2 linked regions of the Rudanella lutea DSM 19387 genome follow. The protein of the gene in region 1 binds, or shares a complex with, the protein of each later gene. Links are inferred from orthologs where the notes say so. Each region holds a gene or a part of one and is shown on either strand. Other genes may lie near its edges.

What was found.
Region 2: rny (region 1) and pfkA share a complex: the UniProt entries of both Bacillus subtilis proteins name them as parts of the possible RNA degradosome complex. The link is inferred for Rudanella lutea DSM 19387 from one-to-one orthologs.

The regions. Positions count from the first base shown.
Region 1 is NZ_KB913013.1:5,562,482-5,573,554, forward strand. The notes cover bases 2,977-5,832. They hold rny (ribonuclease Y), read right to left. Parts: upstream 5,282-5,832; coding sequence 3,671-5,281; downstream 2,977-3,670. Other genes in these bases: RUDLU_RS0122850 (DUF4230 domain-containing protein), read right to left, coding at 2,977-3,590; RUDLU_RS0122860 (cell division protein ZapA), read right to left, coding at 5,512-5,802. In the rest of the region: RUDLU_RS0122835 (alpha-amylase family protein), read left to right, coding at 1-336; RUDLU_RS0122840 (DUF2267 domain-containing protein), read left to right, coding at 460-873; RUDLU_RS0122845 (M1 family aminopeptidase), read right to left, coding at 913-2,913; more of RUDLU_RS0122850, read right to left, coding at 2,937-2,976; RUDLU_RS0122865 (hypothetical protein), read right to left, coding at 5,875-6,213; pheT (phenylalanine--tRNA ligase subunit beta), read right to left, coding at 6,274-8,763; RUDLU_RS0122875 (hypothetical protein), read left to right, coding at 8,930-11,073. UniProt on the Bacillus subtilis protein: Endoribonuclease that initiates mRNA decay. Initiates the decay of all SAM-dependent riboswitches, such as yitJ riboswitch. Involved in processing of the gapA operon mRNA, it cleaves between cggR and gapA.
Region 2 is NZ_KB913013.1:3,338,639-3,349,822, forward strand. The notes cover bases 6,851-9,817. They hold pfkA (6-phosphofructokinase), read right to left. Parts: upstream 8,838-9,817; coding sequence 7,863-8,837; downstream 6,851-7,862. Other genes in these bases: RUDLU_RS0113715 (DUF4369 domain-containing protein), read right to left, coding at 6,851-6,882; RUDLU_RS0113720 (YdcF family protein), read left to right, coding at 6,993-7,781; RUDLU_RS0113730 (glycosyltransferase), read right to left, coding at 8,987-9,817. Also shown: RUDLU_RS0113695 (DUF1501 domain-containing protein), read left to right, coding at 1-1,375; RUDLU_RS0113700 (c-type cytochrome domain-containing protein), read left to right, coding at 1,400-3,589; RUDLU_RS0113705 (septal ring lytic transglycosylase RlpA family protein), read left to right, coding at 3,775-4,215; RUDLU_RS0113710 (DUF58 domain-containing protein), read left to right, coding at 4,406-5,317; more of RUDLU_RS0113715, read right to left, coding at 5,407-6,850; more of RUDLU_RS0113730, read right to left, coding at 9,818-10,120; RUDLU_RS0113735 (glycosyltransferase family 4 protein), read right to left, coding at 10,154-11,184. UniProt on the Bacillus subtilis protein: Catalyzes the phosphorylation of D-fructose 6-phosphate to fructose 1,6-bisphosphate by ATP, the first committing step of glycolysis.

The sequences.
Region 1 (11,073 bases):
TATAGCCCGGCAAGCTCTCCATTTACGGTGAGCAGCCTGTCGATCACGGCTTCGCAAACGACAGCTTGCGTTGGTCAAACGATTCAACTCACGGCCAGTGGATGCCCAAGCCCCAACGTTGTCGTTTGGTCGACGGGTGAGCAGGCTCCGTTCATTATTGTGAGTCTGACCGCCACTACTACCATCTCGGCCTCGTGTATTATGCCATCGGGAGCGGCCCGCGTCGCCACCCCGGCGGCCTCTGAGCCGGCTAAGCCAGGTGCAGTTGGTAAACCGCTCGGATTAACCTCCCCGGCTGATAACCGGCGCATGTTGGTGGCACCGGGTGGTCGTTAAATTCGTTTCGTGTTCGTACAAACGCCAGTGCCCTGTGGGGTGCTGGCGTTTTGTTTTGCGTAAAAAGCTAGAACCAACCGGTAAGGGGCGGGTTGTACTAAAACAACTAACTATATCGACGTTATGCAGTATAATGATTTTTTGCACCTGGCGAAAGAGCAACTGGGTGTACAAACCCAGGATGAGGTAATGAATATCAGTCGGGCTTTTCTGCACACACTCACTGACCATATGGCGGGGAATGCGGCTGATAAGCTGGCGTCGCAGTTGCCCGCGCCCTTGGCCGATGTAATCAAAGAAATTCATCCCGAAGACCGCGATCAGGGCCAACGATTTTCCTTATCCGAGTTCTACGAGCGGGTGGCCGACCGCGCCGGTGTACCCGACGAACAGGGGCAGCATTATACACTGACGTACATGAAGCTGCTCGGACAACTGGTAACAGCGGGCGAGATTCACAAGCTTAGGCTTACTCTGCCCGACACCTACGCACCTTTGTTTGAAGGCGTGGTGGGGCTTCAGGAAAAAACGAGCTAAACGGCTGGCGAACAGACATGCACCAGGATGCCCGAAGCGCTACCGAATCCAGACCGCAGTGGATTGTCGGCCGGTCGGTGTTTCGAGTGTTAGTACGTAACGGCCGGGTGGAGTATGCCCAAGAGGAACCGAAAGGGTTTGCTCGCCCGCCCGTACAGGTACACTGGTGAATTGCAAAACCGATTGGCCCAGGCTTGAATATAACTGGATGGTAGCTCGTCCGGCCTGGGGGGCTGTAAACCGGATGGAAAGTTGGTCGGAAGCAGGGTTGGGAAATACGACCAGTGTGCTTTCGGTAGATGGCTCATTACCCGTAACCAATGTGGTGGAAGCGACCGTTTTCAGTATCCAGTTGTAGGGGTCGAAAACCACACCCGTGGGCGTTCCTTTGGCGGGCAGGGTGAAAAATTGATCGGCCTGATCGTTGAACACAGTTACTAAGGTGTCGCCAGCCGACGATTGTACCCGTAGCTGAACCGGCATAGTGAAGGAGCCGGGGCTCGACGAACGGGGTGCTTGCTGAATACGTACCCGAACCCCGGGGCTGTTGGCTTGCGGGCTGTTCGACCAGGCAACAGTATAGGCCGGAAACCCCTCGCCGTACACCCATTGCTTGAAAAAATAGTCTAGTTTCCTGCCCGAAGAACTTTCCACAATACGTTGTAGATCTTCCGTCACGGCTGTACCGTACGCTACTGTCGGATCAGCGGCATAGGCCCGGATAGCCTTAAAAAAAGCTGCATCGCCCAGCACTCCGCGCAGCATATGCAGTACTGAGGCTCCTTTGGCGTAGCTGCGGTTGCTATCGAAAATGGTGTTTACGTTGTCGATATTCTGGACATAGAGGGTACCGGTAGTATTGCGGGCGCGGCCCATAAATGTGTTCATGGTAGCCGTGTAAGCGGCCTGGCCCGTGGCCGACTGGGCGTACAACGCTTCGGCATAGGAAGCGAATCCTTCATTGAGCCAGATATTTTGCCAGTCGCGGCAGGTAATTTTATCGCCAAACCACTGGTGAGCCAGCTCGTGCGCAATCAAACTGGATGTCCAGCCCCCCATCGACGAAATGGTTTGGTGTTCCATACCGCCCCCCCAGCCAAACTGGGCGTGTCCGTACTTTTCGCGCAAAAAAGGATAGGGCCCAAACAGATCGGTGAAAAGCGCTAACATGCGAGGGGTAACGTCCAGATTCGGTCGGATCGACGGTAACGTTTCCGGGTAAATGTAGTGGGTTACCGGCATGGTTTGCCCGTTGGTCGTAAACGGCGTGTCATACCGGTCATAGTTGGTCATTGCCAGCGAAATCAGATACTGGGCAATGGGGTAGCTGTTTCGCCAGTGGTACGTCCGGGTGCTGTCGGGGTTGTCAGTCGTGCTCACGAGCCGCCCGTTTGAGACAGACACAAATTGGCGGGCTGCCGTAATCGAAACGGCCGACGAGTCGGCTTTGTCGGCCGGAGTATCTTTACACGGAAACCAGTCTTTGGCTCCGTAAGGCTCACTCAACGTCCAGATAACGGGCGCATTGGTTGGGCCGTGGGTGGCAAATGCAAAACTTCCGAAGCCATTCAGGCTGGCTGGGTTGCCCTGATAATAAACGGTAAGCGTAAGGGGCTGGCCAACCGATAAGGATTGTGGCAGTGAAATCTGGACCCGGTCGGTGGTGCGGGTGAAGGCCAGTTTTTGTCCGCCCGATTTCACCGAGTCGACGCGGTGTTGGGGGCTCAAATCCAGAAAAAATTGGCCCACATTGGCCGTTGCGGCCTTTAGCGAGAGGGTAGCGGCTCCGTTGAGGTACGCAGGCGTGTGGGTTAAGCGCAAGGCTAACCCGTAGTAGGTGATGTCGATGGTGGGGTCGCCGGGGTAGGCTGCACCTGATTGGTAGTCGGCCACCGAAGCCTGCCGGGCTCGCGCATCGGCAAACCATTTACCAAAGTAGCGCACTTTGGTAGCCTGGCAGGCATCAACGCCATCGGTAAGTTGGGCGAGGCCGGTGAGACACGACCCTAAAACGAAAAGAAGTGTAAATAGCTGCTTCATGGGTCGACAACGCGCGACGGACCTCATTCGCCCGGCCCGAGTGTTTTCGGGCTGGCATCGAGATCATCGTACCGCTTTTGAATGGCTTCGATCTTAAACTGCTCATCGGGCGAGAGTTGCAGTTCCCAACCCATACTCCCTGCCAGTTGGTAAATCATGTACTGAATCTGGTTGGTAGCAATACGGGGCAAGTCGCTTTGCAGAGCCCGGCTTTGCATGGCCTGCTTGGCGTCGTCGAGGATTTTGGTGTAGTCGTCGCTATTGAACTGATTCAGAAAACCCGATTGAATGTCGTAAAACTTATAATCGGTATCAATCGACAGAACTTCAGGGTCTGGAAACGATTCGATCATCAATTTCTTTTGTTCGGGGTCCGGCTGGTAGAATCGGACTTTCTGGAAATCAAAGCCGACCAGTACCTTCGATTTGGCAATGATCATGGCTTTTTTGGGGTCGTTGAGCACGTACAGGATTTTCTTCTGATCCTGATAATTGTAGATCTCCGAGAAATATCCCTCGGCCATGACCACTTTGAATACTTTCTCGATTCGTTCGAGCAGCACAACTGATTCCCGGCGGGCATCGCCTACATCGGTTTTGGCGCGCATGGAGTTGGCAATAGCGTACCCGGCCCCACTGCCGACCAAAAGAAGGAGAAGCGTATTCAGAAAGTCCATAACACCAATGTATAATAGAAAAATGGATAATGAACATGGGTCGTTGACCATTATTCATTATCCATTTAAACGGGATAGCCTTACTTCGCGTAGGCTACAGAGCGCATCTCCCGAATAACGGTCACCTTGATTTGACCGGGGTACTGCATCTCTTTCTCAATTTTCTGCGAAATATCGAACGAAAGTGCACCGGCTCGCTCGTCGCTCACGCGCTCCGCATCGACCATTACCCGCAGTTCGCGGCCAGCCTGAATCGCGTAGCATTTCTGCACACCGGGGAAGTTCTGCGCCAGCTCTTCCAATTCTTTCAGACGTTTAATGTACGACTCCATCATCTCACGACGGGCACCCGGCCGCGAGCCCGAAATGGCGTCGCATACCTGAATAATCGGGGAGAGCATGCTGGTCATCTCAATTTCGTCGTGGTGCGCGCCAATGGCGTTGCAGACCTCGGCGTTCTCCTTGTATTTCTTGGCCAGCTCCATCCCCAGAATAGCGTGGGGCAGTTCGGCCTCTTCGGGCCATACTTTACCAATATCGTGGAGCAGACCGGCACGCTTGGCCAGCTTGGCATTCAGACCCAGCTCGGCAGCCATCGTGGCACAAAGTTTGGCTACCTCGCGTGAGTGTTGCAGCAGGTTTTGCCCGTACGACGAGCGGAAACGCATCCGACCCACCATCTTGATCAGCTCGGGATGCAGCCCGTGAATACCAAGGTCGATAACCGTGCGCTCGCCGATTTCGATGATTTCATCTTCGATGTTCTTGCGGGTTTTGGCCACAATTTCCTCGATACGCGCCGGGTGAATCCGACCGTCCTGCACGAGCCGGTGCAACGATAACCGGGCAATCTCGCGCCGAACCGGATCGAAGCCCGAAATAATGATGGCTTCTGGGGTATCGTCAACGATGATTTCGACGCCCGTTGCGGCTTCAAGGGCCCGGATGTTACGGCCTTCGCGCCCGATTACTTTGCCTTTGATGTCGTCAGATTCGATATTGAAAACCGACACACAGTTTTCGATAGCGTGCTCGGTCGCCGTGCGCTGAATGGTTTCGATCACCACTTTCTTGGCCTCTTTGGTAGCCGTCAGCTTTGCTTCTTCAACAATGTTTTTGATGTAGCTCGACGCGCGCGACTCGGCTTCGGCCTTGAGTGTGCTGATGAGTTGCTCACGGGCCTGTTCGGCGGTCAGGTTGGCAATTTTTTCCAGCTGCTCTACCTGCTCGCTCAGCATTTTTTCGGCCTCTTCCTGCTTCCGCTTGGCGGTTTCGAGCTGTTGGTTGAGGTGATTCCGCTGCTGATCAAGGCTATTGCGTTGCTGTTCGAGCGAGTTGCGCTGATTGTTCAGCTCGCTTTCCTTTTGGCGGGCAGCTTGCTGCATCTGATTGATTTCCTGCTCGCGTTGCCGCAGTTTACCTTCGTTCTGCGTCAGAATCTGCCGTTTCCGGTTTGTCTCTTCTTCAAACTCGGTTTTTAGTTTGAGGTACTTCTCCTTAGCTTCCAGAATCCGGTCTTTCTTAATCGACTCGGCCTGCATTTCGGCATTTTTCAGAATAATGTCGGCCTGCGACTGCGCTTCGGCCGCTTTTCTATTGTTTTCCCGGCTCGCCATTTTAAAGCCGGCAAACACACCAATGGCAACGGCTACTATATCGGTTAGTAGGGTCACCCACAATGAAGTCTCCATACGATCTATATCGTTAAGGTTGAAAAATTACATCAACCGGGTCCGATACAGCCGTTTCCGAACAAAAAGTGAGCCAGACCAGCGGAAAAACCGGGCGCACTGTACGCCGGGTCGGGTAGTATATTGCTCACTAACAACGAGGTAATCTGTCAGACACATTTTGCCCGCTTTGTGCAGGCATAGGCTACGGGGTTTAGGGTAGAGCCGATTCGCTGATCAGATTAAAGACATTAGGGGGTTAGATTCAGTGAAATAGACTGGTCTAACTGAGTAATTTTGTCAAATACCATGCGTTGCATCCGCTGCACCTGTTCATCGCCCTTCAAGCGGGCCACGATGCAATCAATTGCAATCATGCTCAGAATCTCCTGATTATCATGCCATCCATTTGCCCGGTAGAAATCGATTCGTTCTGCGATCATGGCAGCAGCCTGACGGACAAAGTATTCTTCTTCAGGTTGCGATTTCAACCTAAGTTCTCTGTCGGCAACTTTGATGCGGATAGATAAACGGTCTTCCATCGCTTTTACAGGCGTTGTCTACGGCTTCGTTCCTGAGCGCAGGCGCGTGTGCCGGGCAGGGCCTTTTCTGGTTTATGACAAAGTACTCAAGTGGGCAATTAGTTGCTCAATTTCCCGAATGTACTCGTCGAGTTTTCGTTTAAGTTCGGTGTGATCGGCTGTAGGGGCCAGATTATCCTTCACAATCTTACCAATTTTTGCTGATTTTGTAAAGGTTTGTTTATCACTTACCGGTTTTTTCTCTAACTCTTTTATCCTGTTCCGTTGTTCCTGAATCGTGCTCTGAAGGCTTTTCTTTTCGTGTTCGAGCTGGTCGACAAGTACGCTCAGTTGGTTAGCATGATCCTGTAGGTACGTGATCTTTTGCTCCAACCGGTCGAAAAGAAGTTTGAGTTGCGCTTCAGTATGCATGAGATTCCGGGGTGGATCGGTAATGGGAGCCGGGCTGATGCCCGGCTCCTTTAAGGCAACTTACTTCCGGATTACGGCGCCCAGATCCCGTTCAAAAGCGCCCATGAGCCGTTGCATCGTTTTGTCGATGACTGTATCGTTGAGCGTTTGGGTAGGATCTTGCAGCGTGAAGCTAACCGAGTACGATTTCTTGCCGGCACCCAGGTTCTCGCCCTCGTACACATCGAATACGCCAACCGACCGCAGCAGTTTCCGCTCGGTCTGATGTGCCAGCTTGCTGATCTGGTCAAACGTGACGGTTTTGTCGAGCACAAGCGACAGGTCGCGCCGAACGTCGGGGAAACGGGGCACCTCTTCGTACTTGGCTTTGCCGCTGTACCCTTTCATCAGGGCCTGCCAGTCGAAGTCGGCATAGAATACCGGCTGTTTCAGGTCGACGAGCTTGGTCAGTTTGGGATTCACCAGACCCAGGCTCACGATGGGCTTCTTGTTCACGCTGTACGTGAGCCCATATTGAAATAGGGGAGAGTCAGTTGGCTGACTGTCGAACGACCGCACGCGCAGGTTGCCCAGTACCCGCTGCACAGCGGCTGCCAGGTTATGAAACGTAACCGGCTGCGCTTTCTGCTGCCAGCTTTCTGCCTGTTGGTTACCCACCATGGCCAGACTCATCCGCATAGTCTCCACGTACTTACGGCCTGCTGTCCCCGTTTGTGGGTTGGTAGTCTCTTTCTGGTGGTATACCTTTCCGAACTCAAAAAACTTGAGGTCTTTCTGCCGCCGGTTCAGGTTGTACACCATGGCTTCGAGGGCCGAAAACAGCAACGTTTGCCGCATCACCGACAGCTCGTCGCTGAGCGGGTTTAGCAACGTCACGTCGGTACCGGGCAGTGCCGACCGGATGGCATCGTGATAAGCCGGGCGGGTGAGGGAAAGCGACATGATCTCGTAAAAACCATTGCCGGCCAGCATTTCACTAATCCGTCCCTGAAGCTGATTGACGTCGATAGTTGGAAACTCGGATAGCGAATCGGCCCGGAGGGTAGCTGAAAGCGGTACGTTATCGACGCCGTAGATCCGTAAAATCTCTTCGATCACGTCGGCTTCGCGCGTCACATCGACCCGGTACGGGGGCACGACAGCCACAAAGCTGGCATTTGGGTCGGGTTCGGCCACAACCTCATCGAGCTGAATGTCGAGGGCGTTCAGAATTCGGGTAATCTCGGCACGGTCGATCTGAATACCGATCAACCGGTCGATGTTGCGGTACCGAACCGGTACTCGGAACGGCGCTACGGGCGTCGGGTAAATATCGACGATATCGGAGCTGATTTGCCCGCCGGCCACCTCTTGTATGAGCAGGGCGGCCCGCTTGAGAGCGTACACCGGCAGGTTGGGGTCGGTACCCCGCTCGAACCGAAACGAAGCATCGGTGCGGAGGTCATGGTGTTGCACCGTCTGCCGGACCGATGCCGCACTGAAATGGGCCGATTCGAGAAAAATGCGGGTTGTCTGCTCGCTCACGCCTGATTTCTTCCCGCCAAACACTCCGGCAATACACATGCCTGCCGCAGCAGGATCGGGGTTGCCGTTGCAGATCATCAGGTCGGTGGCTTTTAGCTTGCGCTCGGTGCCATCGAGGGTGACAAATGGAGTGCCTTCGGGCAGGGTTTTTACCACTACGGTGCCGCCTTCAATCTGATCTGCATCAAAAGCGTGCAGCGGTTGCCCCAAATCGTGGCAAACAAAGTTGGTCACGTCGACCACGTTGTTGATTGGCGTCAGGCCAATGCTCAGCAGGCGCTGCTTCAGCCAGTCGGGTGACTCCTGTACGGTTAGGCCGCTGATTGTCAGGCCAGCGTAGCGGGGGCATGCCTCGGTAGCTTCTACCCGCACATCGAGGGAGAAATCGGTTGAATCTACCCGGAATGCATCAACCGGGGGCAACGAGATGGGGCGCCCGGTGAGGGCATGCAGGTCGCGGGCCACACCCATGTGCGAGGCCGCGTCGATCCGGTTGGGCGTCAGGCCAATTTCGATCTGATAATCGGGCTGAAGCTTAAAGTACTCGGCAGCAGGCGTACCGTTGGGGACGTCGGTGTCGAGCACCATAATCCCGGCATGCGAATGACCCAGACCGATTTCGTCTTCGGCACAGATCATCCCTTCCGATGCAGCTCCTCTGATTTTAGCTTTCTTGATGGTGAGGGGCTCGGCCGGTCCGCCGTTTGGGTTAGTAGGGTACAGCGTAGCTCCTACGAGGGCTACCACCACCCGCTGACCAGCCGCTACATTGGGTGCGCCACACACAATGTTGAGCGGAGTACCGGTACCTGCGTCGACCGTGGTGAGGCTCAGTTTATCGGCGTCGGGGTGACGTTCGCAGGTGAGTACTTCACCAATCACTACGCCTTCCAAACCACCTTTGACAGCTTCGACTCGTTCAATTCCTTCTACTTCCAGACCCGTACTGGTCAGCATTTTGCCTACCTGTTCGGGGGCTTCAGTCAGTTCAATAAACTGCTGCAACCATTTATACGATATAGTCATGCGCTCTATTGGGGGCAAAATGCAAAAGTAGGAAGAAGGGGCGAAAGTGGGAAGAAAGCAGCTGCCCGAACGGTCGGTAGTAGAAAAAACTAACCAGTTGTCAGGATAATTTATCAATTAAACTGGTCTTTGATTATACTTCGACAGTAACATAAATTTAGTATTTATGAATAACTCTACGGTACGAATTGGGTTGTTTTCTCTGTTAACTTGGTGTACGCTGCTGGTGCCGGTATGGGGGCAACAGACCTGGATAGCCCGGTCGTCGGGGACGTTTAATAGTTTCCGTGATATCGTGTACGGAGATGGCGTGTTTGTCGCGGTCGGCGTGGGGGTTACGGCCCGCTCAACAGATGGAATCAACTGGTCGGCTTCGCTACTGGCGGATCAATCTATTGATTTGTACTCGGTTGCCTACGGGAACGGCCGATTTGTTGCCGTAGGTCGCAATAGTAATGGGGCTGTAATCATGGAATCTTCTTCGGGCAGTGGCTTTGCTGCTGTCACCTTGCCTGGTGGTACAAACTCCACCACCCGACTGACTAAAATTACGTTTGGAAATAATCAATTCGTTGCCATTGATAATCAGCGGTTTTTGTATCGGTCGTCGCCTGCATGGACTCGGCAGGCTCTTCCTTACGCGGGAATATTCCTGGATGTAGTCGGGTTTGTTGGCGGTCGGTATGTGATTTACGGTGATGATGGGGCGTTGCTGTATCGGTTCGAGTCGCTTGATGCGATTAACTGGCAACAAACCCAAACGAATGGCGGGCTGGTTTACCCCAATTCGATCCTCAATCAGGCGTATATACTCGTTGGGAATTTAAATATTCAGGGGGCAGGGTTTGTTCAAGCCTCTGCGGATGGGATCAATTTTAACACATCCCTGATTACGCCAAGCGTAGGCACCCAATTTTTTGACATAATTGAAGGCGCCGGTACTTACGTGGCTGTTGGTTCAAATGGCCTTCTTTACACCAGTACAAGCCCAACAAGCGGCTGGATGAGTCGGAGTATTGGTTCAGGGACGCTCCCAACCTTGTACGGTGCTGCCTATGGCGTAGGGCGATTTGTGGTCGTAGGTTCAGGTGGAGCGATTTATACCTCGGCACCCATACCTACTTTAACCAACCTACAGACCACCAATGGGGTGGCTTGTCCGAATTCGATAGCCACGGTCACGGCAACCGTGGCTACAGTAAGTACCCCCTACAATTACACGTTGAGTATAAGTGGAGGAACATCGTCAACTGGCGTTTCGAGTACATATTCCTTCCTGCAGCCGCTCTTTGTTGGGCCTGTAACCGGGGTACGTACCGTAACCCTGACGGTTGGAAATGGACCGGGCGAAACAACTTCTGCTACGACCAACGTCACGGTAGTTAGACCCAATGTTACGTTGGTGGCTTCGCCCAGCGGAACCATTGCCGAAGACCAGTCGCTAACATTGCAAGCCGGTGGGGCTTTCCTGTACACGTTCTCGCCCAATGTGCCAGCCAACTCGATTACCGGCAGTACGGCTCAGTTTCTGGCTACAACAACCCAAACCTACAGTGTCACGGGTACAGATGGTAATGGCTGCTCGAATTCGGCAAGTGTTGCCGTGACGGTAAGCGCTGTCAACGATGCCCCCGTACTGACCTACCCGACTAACCTGACGGTACAGGAAAACAGCCCGGTTTTATTTAGCAGTGGTCAGCTGATTCGGGTTGATGATGAAGATGCTGGTAGCGGACTTATGGAGGTGACCATGAGTGCTACACAGGGTACCTTTTCGCTGGCAACCACGAGTGGGCTGACGTTTTCAGTCGGGGATGGCACATCCGACGCTGCCATGACTTTTTCGGGCACGTTGAGCAACATTAACACCGCGCTCAATGGGTTAGCCTTCAGGCCGTCGGTGAATTATGCCGGAGCGGCTTCGCTGGTTGTCACGGTTAATGACCAGGGGAATTCCGGTAGCGGAGGGGCTCGTTCGGCTTCGGGGGTTGTGGCGATGGATGTATTGCCCGGTCTACCGACGATTACAGGATTGGCTACTGGTAGCGCGCCGGTTTGCGCCGATGGAGCGGCTACGCTTACGGCAGTGATCGGCACAACAAGCCCCCAGTACAGCTACACGCTGACTGCCAGTACGGGTAGTGTTGTGTCGGGAACGGGGCTTACTGCTTCGCCATTTAGTGCGTCGGTAGGGGTAGGGGCGGCCGGGCCGCTGTCGGTTACGCTACTCATAACCGATGGTCGATCGGTACAAATGGCGCAGACTACAGCATCGATTACTGTGCAGAATCCCGCTTTTGCGGCAGCTCT
Region 2 (11,184 bases), 2.2 Mb from region 1 along the record:
TGCAGCTTTGGGATCATTGCTCATTCCAGATTTGTTTGGTGGCTCCGGCTCCGACGACGAAACCCTGCCTGTAGGCGTGCCGCATTTTGCTCCCAAGGCCAAACGGGTGATTTACCTGTTTCAGAACGGCGCGCCTTCGCAGCAGGAGCTTTTCGATTACAAGCCCAAACTCCGCGAAATGACCGGACAGGAGTTGCCGCCCTCGGTGCGGGGCAAGCAGCGGCTCACGGGTATGACCGCCAACCAGAAAGAGTTTCCGATGGTGGGTTCGTTTGTCGATTTCAACCAATACGGCCAATCGCGGGCGTGGGTGAGCGACCTGTTTCCGTATACGGCCAAAATTGTCGACGATCTGTGCATCATCAGGTCGATGTACACCGAGGCCATCAACCACGACCCGGCGCTCACGTTTTTGCAGACGGGCTCGCAGCAGGGCAACCGCCCCAGCATGGGCTCGTGGCTGAGTTACGGGCTGGGCAACGAAAACAAAAACCTGCCCAACTTTACGGTACTGCTTTCGCGCGGCATCGGCAACGGGCAGGGGGTCTACTCCAAACTCTGGTCCAACGGGTTTCTGGATTCTATTCATCAGGGCGTACAGTTCAGCAAAGGCGAAGACCCGGTGCTGTACCTCCGCGACCCCGACGGTATGTCGCGCGAGGAACGCCGGGCCATGCTCGACAATCTGGCCCAGCTGAACGACCTGTCGTATCAGTCGTTTGGCGATCCCGAAATTATGGCCAAAGTGAAGCAGTACGAGATGGCGTACCGCATGCAAACGGCCGTGCCCGAGGTGATGGACTTGTCGAAGGAGTCGGACGATATTATCAAGCTCTACGGGCCCGACTGTCTGGTGCCGGGTACGTTTGCGGCCAACTGTTTGCTGGCCCGCAAGCTGTCGGAAAACGGCGTCCGGTTTGTACAGCTTTACCATCAGGGGTGGGATCAGCACGGTAACTTGCCCTTTGAAATTGCCAAACAGGCCAAAGATGTCGATCAGGCATCGGCGGCTCTGGTCACCGACCTCAAACAGCGCGGGTTACTCGACGAAACGCTCGTGATCTGGGGGGGCGAGTTTGGCCGAACCAGCTACACGCAGGGTAAGCTCACCAAAGACAACTACGGCCGCGACCATCACCCGCGCTGCTTTACCATCTGGATGGCGGGCGGGGGCATCAAACCCGGCATGGTGTACGGTGAAACCGACGATGTGGGCTACAATATTATTCAAAACCCGGTTCACGTCCACGATTTTCAGGCCACGGTGCTCCATCAGCTTGGCCTCAATCACGAAAAACTGGTCTTCAAACATCTGGGCCGACGGTATCGGCTGACTGATGTTTCGGGAAAAGTAGTACATGACATCATTGCCTAACCGACAGCCGTATCGCCCCCTTTTATGAACAAAAGGCTCCTTGGTATTGCCGAGCAAGCGCTCTTTGCAACGGTAATTTTTGTGCTGGTTCTGCTTGCCTTTGCCGACCGCCTGACCGTGCCAGTCTGGTTACAACCAATCGGCCGGATGCACCCGCTTTTTCTGCACTTCCCGATCGTAATTCTGCTGCTGACGCTGGTGATGGAGGTGTTTCGGTTTCGGCCGGTTCGGGCGGGCCAAACCGTCGAGACCGTCAGTGCGTACCGGCAGTTTCTGGATACCCTGCTTCTGGTGGGCACCCTATCGGCGGGTCTGACGGTGGTGATGGGCCTTTTTCTCGCTACCGAAGACGACTACAGCGGCACCACCCTGCAATGGCACAAATGGTCGGGCGTTGGGGTGTTTTTGGTGGCGGCTTTTATTTACTGGGCTCGCCAGAAACGCTGGTACAACGCCCCCCTGGCGCGCGTGGGTGGGCTGGCGGGCGTGGTGTGTCTGGTGGGGGCCGGGCATTACGGCGCTACCCTGACCCACGGCGACAATTTTCTGTTTGAACCCCTTAGCCGGCCCGAAGAACCTGAGCGCGTACCGCTGGAGCAGGCCCTGGTGTACGACCATCTGGTGCAACCCATTTTTGAGCAGAAATGCGTGAGTTGTCATAATCCCGGTAAGCTCAAAGGGGGGCTAAATCTGACCGAGCTGGCGGGGGTGCAAAAGGGCGGTAAGTCGGGAAAGCTGTACGTATCTGGGCGGCCCGACATCAGCCTGCTGCTTCAACGAATTCATTTGCCGCTTGAGGAGAAAAAACACATGCCGCCCATTGGCAAAAGTCAGCTAACTCCGCAGGAGGCCAAACTGCTGGCGTTGTGGATTAAAGGGCGCGCTCAGGCCAATGGGCGTGTGGCCGACTTACCCGCTACCGATTCGTTGCGGATCATAGCGGCTGGTTTTCTGGCACCGTCGGCCCCGGTGGAATCGTTTGACTTCGACGAGCCCGACGAGGACGTAGTCCGGCAGCTTAACACCGATTACCGCACCGTGGCCCGATTAGCCTATGGCTCACCGGCTCTGGCGGTCAACCTCTACAACAAAGCCAATTACTCCCCCGACCAACTGGCCGACCTGAGCCCGATCCGGGAGCAGGTGGTCTCGCTGAGCCTGAATAAACTGCCTGTCAAAGATGCCGATCTGAAACAGGTGAGTCAGTTTGAGAACCTGCAAAAACTCGACCTGAACTTTACCGACATTACGGGCCAAACGCTGGAGTTGCTCACCCCGCTAAAGCAGCTCAAAACGCTGGCGTTGGCAGGTACGTCTGTGCGCTACGAAGACCTCGTTGGTCCGCTCAAAGCCTTTAAAAATTTGCAGACTGTAGCCCTCTGGAACACCCGCCTAACCCCGGAGCAGATCGCGCAGTTGCAAAAAGCGTACGGAAAAGTGCGGTTTGTGGCGGGTTTCAACGGCGCGGCTGCCGAGCCGATCCGGCTCAATCCGCCCCAGCTCAAAAACGCGTCGCCTATTTTCTCCGGCTCGACGCGGGTCGATATTCGGCACCCGGTTCGGGGGGTACAGATCCGGTACACCACCGACGGCTCGGAGCCCGACAGCCTACGCTCGCCTGTCCTGACTGCTCAAACCACCATCTCGCAGCCAACTCAGATCAAGGCGCGGGCCTTTAAGGCGGGTTGGTACGGCAGTAGCACGGCTACGTTCGACTATTACCGCAGCACGTACAAACCCGACAGCGTGCGGCTGTTGCTGCCGTTCAACCCGGTGCATCAGGCCAACGGCCCCCAAAGCTTTTTTGACGGAATTCTGGGTACGTTCAATGCCAACAGCCCCGCCTGGGCTAACAACTGGATGGGCTTTCGCAAAAACGAAATGGCCCTGCTATCGCGATTTGCCAAACCGGTCACCATCAGCTCGGTAGCCCTGCGGATTATGGTTGAGGAGGAGACGAGTATTTTCCCGCCCGGAGAGGTTGAAATATGGGGTGGGGCGGGCCCGAACGAACTGAAGCGGCTTGTCACAGTAAAGCCCCGGCAACCGGGAGGCAAGGAGCCGCATACCCTGCAAACAGTCACGTGCTCGTTTGGCCCGCAGTCGGTCTCATGGCTGAAAATTGTGGCCCGCCCGCTTAAACAAATACCGGCCTGGCACCCCAATAAAGGCAATCAGGCCCTGCTTTTGGTCGACGAAGTATTCCTCAATTAATCCAAACGAATCCGGGGCCACAGGCTCACGAAACGGGGTCAATTGGTTCTGAATGAGCCCAAAACTTGGCTGGCATACGGTTTGTGCGTATCTTTGTGAGGTCGGAATTGCACATTTTGGGGAAGAGACGTGTAGAGTACGTTCTACAAAGCACGCTCTTATTTGTTCACCAAACCGTACGCTGTATGAGTGTGATAATGTCCCTGATGATGCTGTTCAGCACTATCAAACCGACAGAGGCCCATTCGGGCTTCATACAGAAGGGTAAGGCTTCTTTTTACGCTTCAAAATTCAATGGACGTAAGACGTCAAGCGGAGAACGGGTAGACTCGAAAGTCTACGCAGCCGCCCACCGGACGCTACCATTCAACACCATGGTCGAGATTACCAATCTCGCTAACAACCGGTCGGTAATTGTTCGGATCAATGACCGGGGTCCATTTTCGAAAGGTCGCATCGTGGATATGACCCACGCGGCCGCCAAAGCACTTGGTTTTATCCAAAGAGGGGTAACCAATGTCAAGCTTCGGGTTGTAGGCACCAATGGTGTGGTTGCTCTCGGCCCGGTTTCAGCGGAACCAACGGCGCAACTTCTGTCGACTACAGAACCCGTTAACCGCTTCTAATCAGTCAGGTGGGTGGAAGCCCGCCGTGTAGTATTCCGGTGGCTCGCTTTTTCGATGCGCGATCCGGAAGGGAATCAGCTTCCCGCTACACATATTTACTGAACCGTTCGGCTCCTGTGGCATCCCAAAACCGTTTGTGCAATTCCGGTGGGTGCGTGAGCCGAACGGTTTTTTGCGTTATATTACCATCATGAAGCAGCAACTCAACTTAGCCCAGATCCGGGAATACGGTAACGTCGAATTTTTGGCCCGCCAGATGGTCGAAGGCTTCATCACGGGGTTGCACAAATCGCCCTTTCACGGCTTTTCGGTTGAGTTTGCCGAGCACCGGCTCTACAATACCGGCGAAACCACCCGGCATATCGACTGGAAAGTGTTTGGCAAAACCGAAAAGCTGTTTGTAAAACGGTACGAGGAAGAAACCAACCTGCGCTGCCACTTACTGATCGATACGTCGTCGTCGATGTATTACCCCGAAAAAAACTTCGGTAAACTCACCTTCAGCGTGATGGCCGCCGGGTGTTTGGCCTACCTGCTCCAACGCCAGAAAGACGCCGTGAGCCTGACCACCTTTGCCGATGCAATTGATGTACAGACGCCCGTAAAATCGACGCCCTCACACGTGCACAAGCTGTTTGGGCACCTGAGCGACCTGATGCAGCAGCCCAAAACCACCCGGAAAACATCGGCCGCCGAAGTGATTCATCAGATTGCCGAGAAAATCAACAAGCGTTCGCTGGTGGTTATTTTCAGTGATATGTTTGAGAATGCCGACAAGGCCGATGCGCTGTTCTCGGCCCTTCAGCATTTGCGGCATAACCTGCACGAGGTGTTGCTTTTCCACGTGACCGACAAGAAAACCGAAGAGGATTTTGCCTTTGATGAGCGCCCCTACGAGTTTATTGACCTCGAAACGGGTGAGCGGGTAAAGCTGCAACCCGGTCAGATTCGGGATTCGTATCAAGAGGCCGTGCGGGCGTATTTTCAGGAACTGAAGCTGCGTTGCGGGCAGTACAAAATTGACTTTATCGAGGCCGATATTGCCCGGGGATTTGATCAGATTCTGAGCTCGTACTTAGTGAAACGGACGAAGATGAAATAAAGGGAAAAAGGAGAAGGGAGGAAAGGGAGAAGGGGCTGTTGCATAGTTCCCTTTCTCCTTTCCTCCCTTCTCCTTTTCTCCTCTATTACCTATTTCCCTTTCGCGGCTGGCTTCGCTTGTTTGTTCACAGTAGCCGGTGCGGCTTTGGTGGCCAGCTGACGCTTGTAAAAATCAAGGAAGTCGCCCGCCTGCTCAGCGGGTATGCCCCGCCCGATAATCGTGCGGCTTTTGTCGAGCACGTAGACCTGTGGCGTGGTGAACACATCGTACCGGTGCCGGAAGTCGGTGCGGAACGTGAAGTCGTAGCCGTGAATCCAGTTTTGGAGCTTAAACTCGTTGATAAACTTTTTCCAGCTTTCGGGGCTGTTGCTTACGGGTACCGCCAGTACATCAATGCCTTTGCCTTTGTTGGCGTCGGTGTATTTTTTCAGTAGAGGAGCCGCTGTGCGACAATGACCGCACTCGGGATCGTAGAAAAACACAATCAGGTAATCGCTCTTTAGGGACGCAAAGTTGATGGGGCGCCGGAGGGTGTCGCTCACCGACAGGGTCGGAAACGGTTTGCCAATCAGCAGCGGCTTCAGCGTGTTTACTTTTTCGCGTACGTTGGCCAGGGCAGTCGAGTCTGACATCGGCATCACACCCGAGAGGTAGTATTTCTCGGCCATGTGAATAAACACCCCATCAGTACCCAGCACGGTGGGCCGCTCATACTGGCTCGTGATCCAGTAAATGGTGTACAGGTGCATATCACTGCCGGGCTTGGTTTTCCGAATCAGGAAATCGGCCTCTTTCGTGATCGAGTCGGTTTGCTGCACCGTCAGCTCTTTCATGTACCGTTCGAGCTTACGCTGGTAAACAGGGGTGAGCAAAAACCGGTCGTCAGCGAGGTCGAACCCGTCCCAGTAGTGGGCTTTGTAATAATTGAATGTCCAGAGCGAGTCGGGGCGGCCGTTGGCGGCTTTAGGGGGCGCGGGTACATTCGGTTCGGCCGAGGCTTCGAGCAGCTTGGTGGCAAACAGGCCTTTGTTGTTCTGCACAAAATCGAGCCGAATCTGATTCGCTTTTTGGGCCAGCTCGTTCTGTTGCTTCTGAAACAGAGCGGCCGACACGGCATCGTTCCGTAGTTTTTTCTGCACCTCAATGGCCTGTACTTCCTCGTACAAGGTGGCCAACGCCTGTTGGTACTCGTAAAACTTCTCATTTTCGCGGGAGCCCGTCACCTTCATCGACCGGATGAAATTGGTGGTATCGGTCGCGAATGAGAACGTCTGCTGATCGTCGAGGATAAACTCCATGTATCGCTGTTTGGGCGTCAAGACCAGATATAAGCCCTGCGGCAGCGCCTTATCGCCTTCGAAAACGAATTGCCCCTGAGCGTTTATTTTGGCGGTATCTTTCGGGATATATTGTGTGCCCGAACGGTACCAATGGGCCAGTACAACCGAAGTGTCGCGCAGACCTTTGATCTGCCCGCTGATCCGGTACGGTTTGTTGGTGGTTTGAGCCAGCAGGGCGGTTGCCGACAGAACGGCGAGCAAGGCCATGCAGAACAGTTTTTTCATACAGAAAACGCTTACGATTTTGTCGGCCCGCTGACGGGGTCGGTTAACTACAAATTTAGCGGATAAATTTTACTACTGGGTTAACGTTCAGGGCCCGGGAACTGGTACTCATGTTCTATTTTTTGTCGAAAACCCTGTTCTATTTGCTTACCCCAGCGGGCTGGGTGTTTCTGGCCCTGCTGGGCACAGTATTTATACGCCAGCCGCGCCTGAAACGCCAATTTGCCCTGGCGGCCCTCGTTTTGTTCTGGCTGTTTGGCAATAGTCAGCTGGTCAACGAAGGCCTCCGTATCTGGGAGATTCCCCCAGCCAAATTAATGCCAAATCCCGCCGATTCGGCCCCGCGGGTGGCGGTTTTGCTCACGGGTGGCATGATTAATACCCTGTACGAGCCCCAGCCACTCCGGCCGGTGTTCTCGCACGAGGCCGATCGCGCCCAGCAGGTTCTCTGGTTATATCAGACCGGCCGGGTACAGAAAATCATTATCAGCGGGGGGATTGGTACGCTGCCGTTTACAACGCCGGGGGCCGTTGACGAAGGCCAAATGGTGAGTCAGTTTCTGCAACGGGCGGGCGTACCTCAGGCCGACATCCTGCTGGAGAACCAATCGAGAAATACGTATGAAAATGCTTTCTACTCGGCGCGGCTGCTACGGGGGCAGTTTCGCATAACCGACTGTGTGGTGGTTACCTCGGCCTGGCACATGCGCCGGGCGGTGGGTTGTTTTCAGAAGCAGGGCTTGCGGGTCACGCCCTGGTCGGCGGGGCAGCTGACCGAACGCCCGTCGCGTGCATGGGGTGCGTACCTGCTCCCGGCCGAAAAAGCGTTTTACGAAATGCAATTGCTCTCCCGTGAGCTGGTTGGCTATGTCATGTACCGGATTGCGGGGTACCTGTAAAAACCGGTACGCGCAGCAAAGAGGGGCGAGCGCGGATGTACCGGCTCGTCTGTATTCCTCTTTCTGCGGAACGTTCTCTTCTTATACCGACAGGATCTTAACCATCCGGAGAAGGTCTTCGCTGATGGGCTTCGGTAGCCGGATGGTATCACGGAATGGTGTGTACACCAGCTCGTTGTTGATAATCCCGGCCATTACGTTTTTCTGGCCGTTCATGAGGCCTTCCAGCGCACCAAGGCCCAGGCGGCTGGCCAGAATACGGTCGTAAGCCGTCGGGATTCCGCCCCGTTGAATGTGCCCGAGCGTAGTCACACGCATATCAATATCCGTTTCGACCTGCTTCCGGATTTTTTCGGCTACCTCCACGGCATTACCTTCTTCTTCGCCTTCGGCAACCACAATAATCGACGACGATTTTTGCCGGCTCCAACCCTGCTTGAGCACCTCTACAACCTCCGGGATCGGGGTCAATACCTCGGGTACCATGACCATTTCGGCCCCGCCCGCAATCCCCGACTGAATAGCGATGTAGCCCGAGTCGCGCCCCATCACCTCGATGAAAAAGATTCGGTCGTGCGAGTCGGCCGTGTCGCGGATTTTGTCGATGGCTTCGAGAGCCGTATTAACCGCCGTATCGAAACCGATGGTATGATCGGTACCGTACAGGTCGTTGTCGATGGTTCCGGGAGCCCCTACCGTCGGGATTCCGTATTCATCGTAAAAGATAGTGGCTCCGGTAAACGTACCGTTTCCGCCAATGGCCACCAGACCTTCGATACCAAACTTCTGGAGCTGATCGTACGCTTTTTTGCGGCCTTCGGGCGTCATAAACTCCTTACTCCGGGCCGACTTCAGAATGGTTCCCCCGCGTTGCACAATATTGCTTACCGAGTGGGAGGTCATCTGAAATATATCGCCATTTATCATGCCGTTGTACCCCCGGCGGACACCAAACACCTCGACTCCGTGGTACACCGCCCCCCGAACTACCGCTCGGATACAGGCGTTCATACCCGGAGCGTCACCACCCGAGGTAAATACAGCGATTCGTTTCATAGGTCAAGCTAATTTTTTAACAGAAAAGGAATATTCAGCCAACAACATTACGGATTCAACGCCAAATTTATGGGCATTCTTCTGTAAAAAGCACGAAAAGCAGACATATCACCCCGTTTTGAGACAAAAAATAACTGCTTCTTCACATTTCAGCCAGCCAGCGAGGCTATAGCAGCGTATGCATCGCGCACCATTTGCTGTAAACGAAGGGCTACCTGTTGGGCGGCCTGTTTTCGCTCGCTGAGCTGATCTGCGGTAACTTCTGACAGAAAGGCTTTTACGCCCTGGTCGATGTCCTGCCGGGCATCAATCAGAAACGTGGCCTCCTGCAAAAGTACATAACTATCGCTATCTGGGTCGCCATAGAACAAAATGGGGGAGCCCGATCCAATGGCACTGACGGCTTTGGAGGGTACGGCAATATGCGTCCACTCGGGTAGTAGACTCACCAACTGCACATCCAGAAAATGAAGCTGACTCCGGGGAATGTTGGGCACCCGGATGACGCCCTCGCGCCCGTCGGCCACGGCCCAAACCTGCTCGGCTTTAGTACCGTATAAAGCCAGTACCAGCCTGAAGCGGGTAGGGTCGAGGTGCCGGATTACACTCTGCAAAAAAGCGGCCGAGTGAGCCTGTCCCACGTTGCCCGCGTAGCCGAGGTAAATAAGCCCGTCGTTGGGCGTGCGCCAGGCCGGGGGCGCGGGGTCGCGCTCCTGATGCATGAGAACTCCGCAGGGCAGCTGAATGGTTGGAATTGTCTGACCATACTTAGCTAATACATGAGCTGCCTGCCGTGGTCCCAATGCGATAAGCCGTTGTGGGGCGCGCCGGTAAGTTTGGCGGATCACCCAGCGGTACAAGGCATTGGTGGGGCTCACTTTGCCCTCTGCCGCGAAACCCTCCGGAAACAAATCCATTGACCAGAGCCAGTAGGGTGTTTTGCGCAACAGCAGCGACGCCCAGAAAGGTAACATGGGCGGGCTGGTCATTACGAGGAGTGGTCCACGGCCTACCCGGAGGGCTTTGCGGATTAGAGAGAAACCGTCGAGAAAACCCGCCAGCAACCGGAGAAGCCCATTTTTACCCTGATAGATGGTTTGTACGGCATGGGTTTCGCCCACCGGTTGCCGAATGGCTCCCCCGCCATCGTACGTCCGGTCGATATGCACCACCACTACCTCAATGCCGTGTTGGTCGATCAGGTAACGGGCTAGGTCCCAGGCCGATTCGCCGGTAATGCCGGGGTTGGGCGGGTAATGGCGGTTGATAATGGTAAGCGGCATACGAAAACAAATGCTGTTGGAAGGGAGTCTGATTCAGGAGTGAAGCAGTGTTTGGTACAAGCGAAGGTGCGCCTGAGCCACCACGTCCTCGGCTAACTGGCGCTGGGCAAACTGCCGGGCCTGTTGCCGCATTGTGGTTGGGTTCGGGTGGTTCAGGACAAAAGCCAGCCCGTCGGCCAGTTCGGCGGCTGAACCCACGGTGCTCAGGTAGCCGGTTTGGGTGTGCTCAATCAGTTCGGGGATACCTCCCGTTCGGAAACCCACCACCGGGGTACCGCAGGCCATCGACTCCACAACGGTATTGGGCAGGTTGTCTTCGAGTGAGGGTACCACCAGAGCGTCGGCCGCGTTGTAAGCGGCTACAATGTCGGCCTCATTGGTTAGGACACCCAACTGCCGGATCGGGTAGGGCAGGGCGTTGGCATCATGGGTGGCCCCTTTGCCAAAGACCAGAATTTCGGGCTGTAGCGTCGGCCAATGGGTATGCAGCCGGTGCAGGGCATCGGCAAAATACCGAAAGCCTTTGCGTGGGTCGGTCGTGTTGAAACTGCCAAACAGCAATCGGGGCCGCCCGGTGTCGGGCAGGCCCAATTGGCGGCCAGCTTCCGCTTTTTCGATTGGCCGAAAGACGCCCTGATCGAGGGTGTTCGGAATGGTGGTGATTGGAAAACGGCCCAAAAGCTTGCTGCTGAGGGCTTCCTGCGCCAGCCACCGGCTCGGCGTAACAATATGCAGCCGGTTTGCCTCGCGTAGAATGTCCAATTTCTGCTCAAATACGCGGTTCGAGAGGTCGTGGGGGATGGGTTGGCGCAGGTAGGGGCACTGCCCGCACGCATGGCGGAAGTGGGTGCAGCCACGCGCATAATGACACCCGCCCGTAAACGCCCACATGTCGTGCAGGGTCCAGACAACCGGTTTGCCGGATCGAACCAGTTTCCGCAGGCCCGTCAGCGACAAAAAGCCAAAGTTAGTCCAGTGCAGATGCAGTACATCGGCCTCCTTCACTGCTGGGTGCCCACTCAGGTTGGCCCCAATGGTAGCGGGCGAAAAGTGAAACCGTACCG